Regions from separate parts of the Streptomyces sp. NPDC050388 genome, predicted to be linked through region 3. Evidence: riboswitches for the same ligand, from Rfam matches in the RefSeq annotation. Region 3 holds a riboswitch; each other region holds the start of a gene.

Region 1 (4,518 bases), on a different contig from region 3:
TCGGCGTCGACCGCCGCCGCGACGGCCGGGTCGAGCTCGTGCAGCGGGGTGTTCAGGAGCGACATGGGGTGCGGCCTCCTCAGCCCTGGATGAAGGCGTCGTACTCGGCGGCCGAGAGCAGGTCGGCCGGCTCGTCGCTCACCCGCACCTTGAACAGCCAGCCGCCCTCGAAGGGGGCCGAGTTCACCAGCGACGGGTCGTTCACCACGTCCTCGTTGACCTCGGTGACCTCGCCGGTGACCGGGCAGTACAGGTCGCTGACCGACTTGGTCGATTCCAGCTCGCCGCAGGTCTCACCCGCGGTCACGGTGTCGCCGACCTCGGGGAGCTGGACGAACACGATGTCGCCGAGCGCGTTGGCCGCGTGCTCCGTGATGCCGATCGCCGACACGCCGTCCTCGGCGGCCGTCAGCCACTCGTGTTCCTTGCTGTAGCGGAGCTGCTGGGGGTTGCTCATGATCTGGATCCTCCTGTGTGCGAGGGACCGCCGGGATCGACGGCGACGAAAGGGGGTGAAAGAGGGGCGAAGGAGCCCGGGGGCCACGGGACCGGCCCGGCTGATGGCGGAAGCACGGGTGAGCGGGTGCGCCGCGCCCGGCCTCGGCCGGTACGGCCGGACGCGCGGCCCACGTCCTACGACGTCGTCACTTCTGCCGCTTGTAGAACGGCAGAGCCACGACCTCGTACGGCTCGTGGCTGCCACGGATGTCCACGCCCACGCCCGGGGTACCCGGCTCCGAGTGCGCCACGTCGACGTACGCCATCGCGATCGGCTTGCCCAGCGTCGGTGCGGGCGCGCCGGAGGTGACCTCGCCGATCACCTCGCCGCCGGCCACCACCGGGTACCCGGCGCGCGGGACCCGGCGGCCCTCGGCGACCAGGCCCACCAGGGCGCGGGGCGGGGTCCGCTCGGCACGGGCGGCGGCCTCGGCCAGGGCGGCGCGGCCCACGAAGTCGCCCTCCTTCTCGAACTTCACGACCCGGCCGAACCCGGCGTCGAACGGCGTCAGCGAGGCGCTCAGCTCATTGCCGTACAGCGGCATGCCGGCCTCCAGGCGCAGCGTGTCCCGGCAGGCCAGCCCGCACGGGACCAGCCCCACGGCCTCGCCCGCCCCGGTCAGCGCCTGCCACACCTCGACCGCGTGCTCCGGCGCGACGAACAGCTCGAAGCCGTCCTCGCCGGTGTAGCCGGTACGGGCGATGAGCGCGGGGACGCCGGCGACCGTGCCGGGCAGACCGGCGTAGTACTTCAGGCCGTCCAGGTCGGCATCGGTGAGGCCCTTGAGGATGCCGGCGGCCTCGGGGCCCTGCACGGCGATCAGCGCGTACGCGTCGCGGTCGTCGCGGACCTCGGCGTCGAAGCCCGCCGACCGCTCCACGAGGGCGTCCAGCACCACCTGGGCGTTGGAGGCGTTGGCGACGACCAGGTACTCGGGGGTCTCGGTCTCGCCGAGGCGGTAGACGATCAGGTCGTCCAGGATGCCGCCGTCCTCGCTGCAGATCATGGTGTAGCGGGCGCGGCCGGGCTTGACGGTCCCGATGTTGCCGATCAGGGCGTAGTCCAGGAACCGCGCCGCCTGCGGGCCGGTGACGGTGATCTCGCCCATGTGCGAGAGGTCGAAGAGGCCCGCCTTCGTGCGCACGGCGTTGTGCTCGTCGCGCTCGGAGCCGTAGCGCAGGGGCATGTCCCAGCCGGCGAAGTCGGTCATCGTGGCGCCGAGCGAACGATGCAGGGCGTCGAGCGCTGTCCGGCGGAGTTCGGTACTGCTCATCGGTCGGTCTCCCAGGGCGATGGGGTCCCCGCCGGCCGGGGCCGAGCACGGGGAGGGTGAGGACGTTCCTCCCCATCTGTCATCGGAACCTGAGAGGTTCGCCATGACCGTCCGCGCAGGGGACGTCACGGCTTGCACCTTGGGTGGAGCCGCCGGAAACTCGCACGGCGGCCCGCTTTTCAGATGTGCCTGGCCCGCGCGGTAACGGTGCCTGAGAGATTCAAGGGAGGGACTTGCTCCTTCGGCGCCCCGGCGAAACGTGCCAGGGACTCTCCCGCGCGGATTCAAACGGCCGGTATGCAGTTGGCGCGCTCATCATTGCACGCATCGTGAGGCTTCGGCAGGGGGACCTTTCCTTCGTACGCACAGGGTGTTCATGCCTGTACGGACGGCTGTGACAGGTCTGTATCGGGAAACGGACGGAATGAGGAGGCTCCGCCGTTACCGTCTCTTTACACTCGGCGGGGACGGTGCTCAGGCGCCTGCCCCAGGGGAGGACTCACGGTGAACAGGACCACGGCGTACGCCACCACGGGTGTCGCGCCGCCCGAGCAGCAGGCCCCTTCGGCCCGGGAGGCCCGCGGCGCGCGGCCGTCGCCCGTCGTCCGCGACCTGCGCGGGTGCGCCGGCCGCGGTCCGCACGCCCTGGTCTTCGGCCCCCGCGACCTCGTCGTGGTCACCGGACTGCCCGGCAGCGGCAAATCCACACTGATGCGGCGCGCGGTGCGCGGCACCCGTATCGACTCCCAGGACACCCGCGACCGCTGGGACCGCCGCATGCCGCGCCTCCTGCCGTACGCGGTGTACCGGCCCCTGGTCCGCCTCGACCACTACGCCGGGCTGCGCCGCGCCCTGCGCACCGGCGAGGGGGCCGTCGTGCACGACTGCGGTACCCACGCCTGGGTGCGCCGCTGGCTGGCCCGCGAGGCCCGCCGCCGGGGCGCGGGGCTGCATCTGCTGCTGCTCGACGTCTCCCCGGGGCAGGCGCTGGACGGGCAGCGTGAGCGCGGCCGCGGCGTCTCCCGGTACGCCTTCCTGCGGCACCGCACCGCCGTCGGCCGGGTGCTGCGGTCCGCGGAGCGCGGCGACCCGCCCGCGGGCTGCGGCTCGGCGGTCCTGATCGACCGGGACGCGGCGAACGCGCTGCGCCGCATCGACTTCACGGGCTGACGGCTGCACGGGCTGACGGCCCCGGCGCGGCAGCGGTTAGCCTTTTCAGCCACAGCAGTGGTTCCAGGCAGGCGGTAGGCAGATGGACTTCCCGGCGGGCTTCTCCGCGGACTTCCCGGCACAGACTCACCCCCATCCGCACGGAGGATGGCCCGGCAACGAGTTGGAGGAGGTGCTCTCCGCCTCCCTCGGCGTCCCCTCGGCGGACGGCCGGATCATCGAGGTGCTGGGCAGGAGCTTCGTCTGGGTCCCGCTGCCGAACGGCGGCGGTCCGCACAGCGGCCCGCTGGACCTGCCCACCCTGGAGATCGAGGGGCAGGCGTACGTCCCGGTCTTCAGCTCCGAGGAACAGTTCCGCCAGGTCGTGGGCACCCCCATGTCGTTCACCGTCGCGCCCGCGGTGGAGTTCGCGCGGGGTCTGCCGCCGCAGGCCGGGATCGCGGTGAACCCCGGTGGCGTGGTCGGCGTCCCGCTGCCGCCGCCCGCCGTGGCCGAACTGTGCCTGGCCGGACGAGGCCCACTGGACGGTCCGGCGGGCGGCGGCCGGGTCAAGCTGTTCGAGCCCGACTGGCAGGACGATCCGGTGGACTTCCTTGCCGCCGCGGGCGCGGAGTTCGAGTCGACCGGTGTCGTGAGCACCGCCCGCCGCTGCCTCGCCGAGATAGAGACCGCGGACCCGGTGCTGTTCGTCGGGGTCGAACTGTCCCAGTGGGAGGGCGATCTGCGGGTCCTGCCCGGCGACGCCCTGGGCCGGGCGCTGGGCCGTCGGCCGGTGAAGTGGCCCGTCAACCTGGTCCTCCTGGACGTGGCCCAGGACCCGGTCGGCCAATGGATGCGCGACCGCGTTCGCCCGTTCTACCAGCGCGAGGGCTAGAGCCTGTCCGGCGGAGCGAGGGGGAGGCCCCCGCCCGGAGGCTCGCCGGTGCCCGGCGGACGGGCGGAGCCCCCGGGCCGCGGGCGGCTTAAGCTAGGTTCATTGGCTGGGGCGAGGGTGTTGTACGGAGGGGCGATACAAAGTGAGCGCTGGCACCGCGGCGGCCGGGCAGGTCGAGCACATGCTGCGCCAGGTGACCCCCGGGCGTTACGACGCCTATGAGGCGTTGCTTCGCGCGCTCGCGACCCCCTCCTCCGGTCATGTCTGGATGCTGCTGTGGCACGGTCAGGCCGGCTCCCCGGACGCCCAGTACGGGAACATGGAGGTCGGCGGCTTCGGCTACGCGCCCTGTGTGACCTCCGCCCAGGAGCTGTCCGCCAGTGGCTGGAACCGGTCGTACGAGGTCGTCGACGGCCTCGAGGCCGCCCGCGCCCTCTACCCCGACCGCTACGGCCTCTGGCTCAACCCGCACGCCCCCGGCGGCGGCCTCGGCATCCCGTGGCTCGATCTGCGCCGGCTCGCCACCGGCCTCGACCGGCAGCCCGCCGGACCCCTGCGGCTGTCCGAACCCGCCATCGAGATCCCCCAGTTCTACGCCCTGCTCACGCAGAACGCGCACCGTACGCCCGCCGTGCGCGCGTTGCGCCGCGCCTGGGTGCAGCCGGCGCTGGGCGCGCCGTATCTCGCCATCGGGCTGGACGT
Region 2 (4,518 bases), on a different contig from region 3:
GCCGCCCATGAGCCGGACGTACGCCCACGAGATGGGCAGGATGCCCGCGGAGCCCCACGGGGCAGCCGAGACCGGACCGATCCCCGTCTCCGGCCCGGCCCCGGGCTGGAGCGGGTGGTTCGGCAGGTACGACGCCAGGTGCGACCGCACCCCGACCGGGCCGACGCCGGGACCGCCGCCACCGTGCGGGATGCAGAAGGTCTTGTGCAGGTTCAGGTGCGAGACGTCGCCGCCGAAGTGCCCGGGCTTGGCCAGCCCGACCAGCGCGTTGAGGTTCGCGCCGTCCACGTACACCTGGCCGCCGGCCTCGTGCACCGCCGCGCAGATCTCGGCGACGTGCTCCTCGAACACACCGTGCGTCGACGGGTAGGTGATCATCAGCACCGACAGCTCGTCGCGGTACTGCTCGATCTTCGCCCGCAGGTCGTCGATGTCGACCTCGCCGTCCTCGGCGGTCTTCACGACGACGACCTTCATCCCGGCCATGACGGCGCTGGCCGCGTTGGTGCCGTGCGCGGAGGACGGGATGAGGCAGACGGTGCGCTGCTCGTCGCCGTTGGCCCGGTGGTAGCCGCGCACGGCGAGCAGCCCGGCCAGTTCGCCCTGGGAACCCGCGTTGGGCTGGAGGCTCACCTTGTCGTAGCCGGTGACCTCGGCGAGACGCTCCTCCAGTTCGTGGATGAGCGTGAGGTAGCCCTGGGCCTGCTCGGCCGGCGCGAAGGGGTGCAGCTGCCCGAACTCGGGCCAGGTGATCGGCTCCATCTCCGTGGTCGCGTTGAGCTTCATGGTGCAGGAGCCCAGCGGAATCATCCCGCGGTCCAGCGCGTAGTCACGGTCGGCGAGCCGCCGCAGGTAGCGCAGCATCGCGGTCTCGGAGCGGTGCTGGTGGAAGACGGGGTGCGTCAGGTACTCGTCGGTGCGCAGCAGGGCGTCCGGCAGGGTGTCGGGCGCTGCCGCGTCCAGGCTCTCGACGTCGGCCTCGACCCCGAAGGCGTTCCACACGGCGGCGAGCCGGGCCCGTGTGGTGGTCTCGTCGCAGGCGATCGAGACGTGGTCGGCGTCGACGAGGAGCAGGTTGACGCCGTTGTCCCGCGCGGCGGCGACGACCTCGGCACCCCGGCCCGGGACCCGCACGGTCAGCGTGTCGAAGTAGGAGCTGTGGACGATCTCCACGCCGCCGGCCCGGAGCCCTTCGGCGAGGACGGTCGCGTAACGGTGGGTGCGCCACGCGATGGTCCGCAGTCCTTCGGGACCGTGGTAGACGGCGTACATCCCGGCCATCACGGCGAGCAGCACCTGAGCGGTACAGATGTTGCTGGTGGCCTTCTCACGGCGGATGTGCTGCTCACGGGTCTGGAGCGCGAGCCGGTAGGCCTGGTGGCCGTCCGCGTCGACGGAGACACCGACGAGCCGTCCGGGCAGGCTGCGCGCCATCTTCTCGTGCACGGCCATGTATCCGGCGTGCGGCCCGCCGAAGCCCATGGGCACACCGAAGCGCTGTGTCGTGCCAACCGCGATGTCCGCGCCGAGTTCGCCGGGCGACGTCAGCAGCGTGAGGGCGAGCAGATCGGCGGCGACGGTGACCAGCGCGCCCAACTCGTGCGCCCGGTCGATCACCGGCTTGATGTCGCGTACGGCTCCGGAGGCGCCCGGGTACTGGATCAGCACGCCGTTGATCCCGCGCTCGGCGATCTCGGCGGGGATGCCCTCGCTCAGGTCGGCGACGACGACCTCGACACCGGTCGGCTCGGCACGGGTCTCGATCACGGCGATCGTCTGCGGCAGTGCGTCCGCGTCGACCAGGAACAGACCGTTCTTGTTCTTGCCCATGCGACGCGACAGCGCCATCGCCTCGGCGGCGGCCGTGCCCTCGTCGAGCAGTGAGGCCCCGGAGGTCGGCAGGCCGGTCAGTTCGGCGACCATGGTCTGGAAGTTCAGCAGTGCCTCGAGCCGCCCCTGCGAGATCTCCGGCTGGTACGGCGTGTAGGCCGTGTACCAGGCGGGGTTCTCCATCACGTTGCGCAGGATGACGGGGGGCGTGAAGGTCCCGTAGTACCCGAGCCCGATCATGGAGCCGAGCACCTCGTTGCGGTCGGCCAGCGACCGGAGCTCGGCCAGTACCTCGGGCTCGGTCCGGGCGCCCGGCAGGTCGAGCGCGTCGGCGTTCTTGATCACATCCGGGACCGCCGCAGCCGTCAGCTCGTCGAGCGAGCCGTAGCCGACCTGCGCGAGCATTTTGGCGCGGGCCTCGTGGTCGGGGCCGATGTGGCGCTGCTCGAAGGGCGTTCCCTGTTCGAGCTCGGAGAGGGGAATGCGGTGGGCGGTCATTGCGGAGGCCTCCTGGTCTGACGACCTTCGAGGGGCACCATGGCGGGTGCCCGGACGGCCTCCCCCTCTGTCATCTCAACCTGAGAGCTTCACCGGACCGCCGCAGGGCGCCCGGCTTTCACCGTCGGTGAGAGCGGGAGCCGTCGACACCCGCCCTGCTTTCCAGAGTGACCTCGTCCATGCGGTACGTGGGCCTGAGAGTTTCCGGGGAGGATTTGCTCCTTCGGCGCCCTCCGGTGGTGTCCGGAGGACTCTCCCGCACGGGGTCAGCAGCCGCTGTCAGCGTACCAGCGAGGGCAACCCCCGGTCCTTCGAGTGGCCGCCGGACCAATTGTGCCGTTTCGTAGTGCTGACGAGTGATTGCGGATTGCGACCAGTGGAGGGCCCGTGCAGACCGACATCGATCCGCGCAACCTGATCGGCCGCAAGGCGTTCGACCGCAACGGAACCCGGATCGGCACCATCGACGAGGTCTATCTCGACGACGCCACCGGCGTACCCGAGTGGGCGGCGATACGCACCGGCTTGTTCAGCAGGGACGCCTTCGTCCCCCTGGAGCCGAGCGAGCTGATCGACGGCAGCCTCCACATACCCTTCGAACGCGCCCTGATCAAGGACGCTCCCGACTTCGGCGTGGGCCGCCACCTCTCCCCGGAGCAGGAGCTCCAGCTCTACCACCACTACGGTCTGGACGTCTCCGCGCCTCCCCCGCTTCCGGACCGCGACTTCGGCAAGCTCGCCGACCGCGACGACCGCCCGGCCTGACGGCCCCCGGAGCCGGGAGCACGAAGCCCACTCACGCCTGCGAGGGCCCCGGGCCCACGACACCGGGACTCGCCCCCGAGCCGTCGCCCGTCTCCGCGCCGTCCCGCGGTCTCTCGCCCTCCCCGGGGCTTGGATCCACCAGTGGCAGCGGATCCGCCGGTTGCAGGGCCGGGTCGTCGGTGCGGAAGGTCTTCACCCGTCCCACCGCCGAGTCGGGCGTCTCGAACCGGACCGTGACCCGGCCCAGGCCGCTGCCCTGCACCCACCCGTGCCCGTACTCGGTGTGCCGTACGTCGTGCCCGGCCGGCCAGCGCCGCTCCGTGCTCGTCTGCTGTTCTTCCCCCATGGGTGCGGTCACCCGGTCCTCCTCGCCCGGCGACTCCTCCGCCCGGTCCCCCGCCGCCTGTGCGAACAAGTCCTCCTGGGTGTAGTCCGCGAGTCCGCTGACCCCCACGCCCAGCAGCCGTACTCCGCCTGTCGTGTCGACCGATTCCAGCAGCCGTGCCGCCGCCTCGCGCACCACCGCCGGATCGTCCGTGGGCCCCCGCAGCGTCTCGGACCGGGTGAGCGTCGAGAAGTCGTAGCGCCGCACCTTCAGCACGATGGTCCGTCCCGCCAGCCCCGCTCCCCGCAGCCTGCGCACACAGCGATCGGCGAGCCGCCGCACCTCCGTACCGACCCGCACCCGGTCGTGAATATCCACGTCATACGTGTCCTCGACCGACACCGACTTCGTCTCCCGCTCGGCCACCACGGGCCGTTCGTCCCGCGCCAGGGCCATGGCGTACAGCGCGTGCCCGTGTGCCTTGCCGAGCAACCGCACCAGCTCGTCCTCCCCGGCCTCGGCGAGCTCGCCGACCGTGTGGATCCCGGCCCTGCGCAGGTGGTCACCGGTGGCGGGCCCCACTCCCGGCAGCGTCCGGACCGGGAGCGGCGCCAGCAGGGCCCGCTCCCTTCCCGGCTCGATGAGCACCAGCCCGTCGGGCTTCGCCTGCTCCGAGGCGATCTTCGCCAGCATCTTGGAGGCGGCGAGCCCGACGGATCCGGTGAGCCCGGTGACCTCCCGTATGTCCGCGCGCAGTTTCGCCCCGGCCAACCGGGCCGACCGCTCGTCCCAGGCCGCCCCGCCGGCCTCCAGGTCCACGAACGCCTCGTCCAGGCTCAATGGCTCCACCAGCGGCGACAGCGCCCGCAGCAGCCCCATCACCTGGTTGCTGATCGACCGGTAGAACGCGAAGCGCGGCACGAGATACGCCGCGTTCGGCGCGAGCCGCCGCGCCTGCGCCATGGGCAGCGCGGAACGCACGCCGAAGGTCCGGGCCTCGTACGAGGCGGTGGCGACCACTCCGCGCGGCCCGAGCCCGCCCACGATCACGGCTTTCCCTCGCAGGCTCGGCTTGGACGCCTGCTCCACCGAGGCGAAGA
Region 3 (4,518 bases):
ACCTGGAAGTCGTCGCGGTGCAGTTCGGTGGTGACCCGGCAAGCCGCCCGGGCCTCGCCCTGCATGCCGTTGCCGAGTCCGAGGTATTCCATGTCCAGCGTGACCGTACGCGCCACTCCGCGCAGCCACAGCTCACCGATGACGTCCCACCGGTTGCCGCCCCGGGGCACGAACTGGTCGCTGTAGAACTCGATGGTCGGGAATTGCGCCACGTCCAGGAAGTCCGCCGACCGCAGATGGTCGTCGCGCATCCGCACATTGGTGTCGATGGTCGCCGCGTCGATCACCACGTGCATCGCCGTCTGCGTCGCGTCGTCGGCGATCCGCACCACTCCCGCGAAGGAGTTGAACCGGCCGTGCACCCGGGCCACCCCGATGTGCCGCGCGGTGCAGGCGATCGAGGAGTGCGCCAGGTCGATCTCCCAGTCGCCCGGCGCGGGCATCTCCAGTGGCTGTGCCGCCCGCAGGGTCACATCGCCGAGCGAGGCGAGGGAGTCCTCGGTGACCGTGCACGGCGCCCGGTACGGCAGGTACCCCTCGGCGAACACCGCGAGCCGGTACTCTCCCGCCGGAATCGTGGCCACGAACGAACCGAAGGGATCCGTCCCGCCCTCGACCAGTGTGCGTCCCACGGTGTCGCTGACCGCCCATCGGGCATTCGACACCGGCTCGTTGGCCGGGCTGAGGACCCGGCAGCTCAGCACCCCGGCGTTCGAGGGGGTCTGCACAGCTGCCAGCGGGCCCGCCTGACGCTGTTTTGTTCGACCTGCCAACCAGCGGCCCATCATGTGCGACACCCTCTGCGTAACGTCAAGAACACCGATCGCCGGACGCACATTCGATCACCCCGAGGCTTTGGATGCAATAGGCAATTACCTTGAGCCCTTTTCAGCCTGATTGCGCGGTCGGGGTGTTGGCGGGAGATGGTTGCACGGGGCAACGAAACTCCTGGTAGACGGGTTCTCGACCAAGATCGCCCATGCCCGTCAGGAGTTTCGTGTGCTTTCCCCCCGTCGTCGATTGATCTGTCCAGCCACACCCTTCGATACCTGACGGGGCAATTCCGCGCTCGGCGGCGGGAGATCGGGACGCGGTGACGACGCCTGCCGGCCGGGCGTCGGGCCCCGCGCGCCCTGGCCCACCTGCGGTGCGGCGACACCTACGCCCGGCTCGTCGCCGGTTTCCGCATCGGCACCGCGACCGCGTACCGCTCCCCGCACGAGGCAATCGACGTCCTGGCCACCCTGGACGGGGCGATGAGGACCGTGCGGACAAAGGCGTTCGTGATCCTGGACGGCACCCTGCCGCCGACCGGCCGATCGCTGCCTGCACCCTGAACTGCCCCGGTTTTCGCGGAGTCCGGTGATCTTGCCTCAGGCGGACTGCGAGATGGCTTCCTGGCGCTGGCACCCTCGCGTTCGTACTCGGCAGACGGTACGTGGGCGAGGGCGGAGCGGAGCCGTTCCTCGCGGTACCGGGTGACTTGCCGGAAGATCGCGTGCTTGACCTGGCCGAAGCTGGTCCGGGGCCCTGCATCTCGACCGGTTCGGCCTTGAAGGTGCTGTTCAGGGCCTCGGCCATCACGTTGCCACAACTGTCCGCGACGGAGTCGGCCTACGCGGAGGCGCCGGTCTCAGCGAGCGGGCCGGCAGACCGATTGGATACCTGGTGCCCGGAGTCAACCACAGGAAGCAACGCCTCCGTTCCCGCACTCCCCGTCCGTAACCGGAGTGGGGGTACGCACCGACAGGCGCCTCCCGGCGATCCGCCGGACCGGCAGTGGCTCAAGGCAACTTTCCGGCGTCGTCCTCGAATTCGACGAAACCCCGGAGGCCGGCGTCACCCGCGAGGTCCGGGAGGGGACCGGCATCCCGGCGAAGCCGACGCACGAGGCCGGCCCGGTTCCTGGAGCGGCCCGCACCTGCGGGAAGGTGCACGCGGTCCTGAAACGCCGTCCTACCCGGCAGTAAATGATCAACGTTCACGCAGGTCTTGACCCACTGCCGGTGCGGGCCTAGCCTCACATCGCCGCTCATCCCGCTGCGGGAGAGCACCGGGTCAGCCAGACCCGGGCGCCGAAGGAGCAACACCTCCCCGGAAACTCTCAGGCACCCCTACCGCTCGGGCAGGCACCTCTGAAAAGCAGGCGCTCCTGCGTCTCGCCCACGGTGCAAGCCGCGAACTTTCGCGGCGAAGCTCTCAGGCCCCATGACAGAGGGGGAGGCTCCACTCGGCAGCGCGGGCTCCTGCCCGTGCCCGACTCTTGAGGACCCCCCGATGGCTTTCTCATTACCCCGGCCGCCGGCCGTCCGTCGGTATCCCGACTGAGCTCCGGCTTTCCCACCACGGCCCTCCTGGGCCCACGCCCCTCTGAAGGCATGTTCGGCGTGCCCGGCACCCCTCCGCCGACCGCCCCACCACTCATGCCGGCTCTTTGCGCCCACTCGCTCCCCCATGCGTGTGCGGCCGCCTCCCAGGACACGCCTGTCACGGCCCACACGCACCAAAGATCCACGAGGTTCGCTCATGCATGACAGCAGCAAAGCCGTCCCAACCACCGCCCCGGCGCCCGGGACGGAGCCCGGACCGACGCCCTCCCCCGCGGGCGAGCAGCACCTCTCCCGGCAGTTGTCCAACCGGCACATCCAGCTGATCGCGATCGGCGGCGCCATCGGAACCGGTCTGTTCATGGGGTCGGGCAAGACGATCTCACTGGCCGGCCCTTCAGTGATCTTCGTTTACATGATCATCGGCGCGATGCTGTTCTTCGTGATGCGGGCGATGGGAGAGCTGCTGCTGTCCAACCTGCGCTACAAGTCCTTCGCCGACTTCGCCTCGGACCTTCTCGGGCCGTGGGCCGGCTTCTTCACGGGATGGACCTACTGGTTCTGCTGGATCGTCACCGGCGTCGCCGACGTCATCGCGATCGCCGGGTACGTGTCGTACTGGTGGGGAGGGCTCGCGCTGTGGATCCCGGCACTCGCGGCGGTCGTCCTGCTGATCGTCCTGAACCTGCCCACGGTGAAGGCGTTCGGTGAGACCGAGTTCTGGTTCGCACTGATCAAGATCGTCGCCATCGTGACACTGATCGTCGTCGGATTCGGCATGGTACTGGGCGGCTTCCAGGCCCCCGGGGGTGCCACCGCAAGCTTCTCCAACCTCTGGAACGACGGCGGTTTCTTCCCCACCGGTCCCATGGGGTTCGTCGCGGGATTCCAGATCGCGACCTTCGCCTTCGTCGGCATCGAACTGGTCGGCACCACTGCGGCGGAAACCAAGAACCCGGAACGGAACCTGCCCAAGGCGATCAACTCGATCCCGGTACGCGTGATGCTGTTCTACGTGGTGGCCCTGGTCGCGATCATCTCCGTCACGCCCTGGCGCCAGATCAGCGCGGACCGCAGCCCCTTCGTCGTGATGTTCACGCTGGCCGGCCTCGGCATCGCCGCCTCCGTGATCAACTTCGTGGTGCTGACCTCTGCCGCCTCGTCCGCGAACTCGGGCATCTACTCCACCTCACGGATGGTCTACGGCCTGGCCCAGGAGGGCGACGCGCCGGCACGGTTCGGCCGGCTCACCTCCAGGAAGGTACCGGTCAACGCCCTGCTCCTGTCCGGCCTCTTCCTGCTTCCCGGTGTCGTCATGGTCACCATGGGCGACTCGATCATCGAGGCCTTCACGCTGGTGACCACCATCTCGGCCCTGCTGTTCATGTTCGTCTGGTCGATCATCCTGATCTGCTACCTCGTGTACCGCAAGCGCCGTCCTCACCTGCACGAGGCGTCGACGTTCAAGATGCCCGGCGGCATCATCATGTGCTACGTCGTACTCGCCTTCTTCGCGTTCCTCATCTGGGCACTGACCCAGAAGGAGGACACCCTGCAGGCACTGCTGGTGACCCCGGTGTGGTTCGTCGTCCTCGGCATCGCATGGGCAGTGCTCCGCCGTCGCCGCCCCCACCAGGCCCGGCAGACAGCATCCCCGGCCGGCTCCGTGGAGCAGCCCCTGGACTGAGGCGACCTCACGACGGGGAAGCCACAGAACACCCGCACAACACAACGCCCGGTGACGGCCGGCCGGCGGTTCGACCGCCGCCGGCCACAACAGCCCGGTGGCAGCACGTCCAGTTGCCACCGAGCTGCGCTTCCCGCACCGCCCGGACACCCGCCCCAGCCCCGACGGGACGAAACGTCGGCACACAGGCCGGACCGGTCCGTTACGAGCAGACCGGCCGGTTCTGGTTCGCCCCCTCGGCGGTCCGGTAGATCCTCCACGCCGCGAGTGTCGCCCCGGCGCCGCGCTCGGCACGAGGCTGCGGGCACCGGAGTCACCGCCCGGAAGTGGGCCGGGCACCGCGCGCGGACCCTCACCGCCGACCCGGGCATGCGCATGAAGTCCCCGCGGTTCCTGCCGCGGGACCGCGACGGCGCGTACGGTGCGGCGTGCGACGCGGCCTCCGGGGCCGGGGAGCCGGGAGGCGCTCTTGGGCGCCCCGCGGGTTCCCCGGACGAACGCCCA

Evidence for each region. A riboswitch is a leader RNA that binds a small molecule or an ion and turns the genes downstream of it on or off. The one in region 3 is predicted to bind glycine.
Region 1: another riboswitch for glycine. It lies ahead of gcvT (glycine cleavage system aminomethyltransferase GcvT); the one in region 3 lies ahead of cycA (D-serine/D-alanine/glycine transporter).
Region 2: another riboswitch for glycine. It lies ahead of gcvP (aminomethyl-transferring glycine dehydrogenase); the one in region 3 lies ahead of cycA (D-serine/D-alanine/glycine transporter).

The regions. Positions count from the first base shown of each region.
Region 1 covers NZ_JBFAKH010000032.1:27,845-32,362, forward strand. Annotated here, with positions in the region: gene glyA (serine hydroxymethyltransferase) at 1-65, opposite strand, end outside; gene gcvH (glycine cleavage system protein GcvH) at 80-457, opposite strand; gene gcvT (glycine cleavage system aminomethyltransferase GcvT) at 645-1,772, opposite strand; glycine riboswitch at 1,962-2,059, opposite strand; gene AB0I73_RS19940 (AAA family ATPase) at 2,277-2,942, shown strand; gene AB0I73_RS19945 (enhanced serine sensitivity protein SseB) at 3,025-3,816, shown strand; gene AB0I73_RS19950 (enhanced serine sensitivity protein SseB C-terminal domain-containing protein) at 3,998-4,518, shown strand, end outside.
Region 2 covers NZ_JBFAKH010000089.1:14,431-18,948, forward strand. Annotated here, with positions in the region: gene gcvP (aminomethyl-transferring glycine dehydrogenase) at 1-2,328, opposite strand, end outside; glycine riboswitch at 2,501-2,597, opposite strand; gene AB0I73_RS33845 (PRC-barrel domain-containing protein) at 2,716-3,093, shown strand; gene AB0I73_RS33850 (DNA polymerase IV) at 3,125-4,518, opposite strand, start outside.
Region 3 covers NZ_JBFAKH010000043.1:20,190-24,707, forward strand. Annotated here, with positions in the region: gene AB0I73_RS24005 (YceI family protein) at 1-788, opposite strand, end outside; partial or broken gene AB0I73_RS24010 (IS5/IS1182 family transposase) at 1,020-1,310, shown strand; glycine riboswitch at 2,034-2,130, shown strand; glycine riboswitch at 2,131-2,222, shown strand; gene cycA (D-serine/D-alanine/glycine transporter) at 2,527-4,014, shown strand.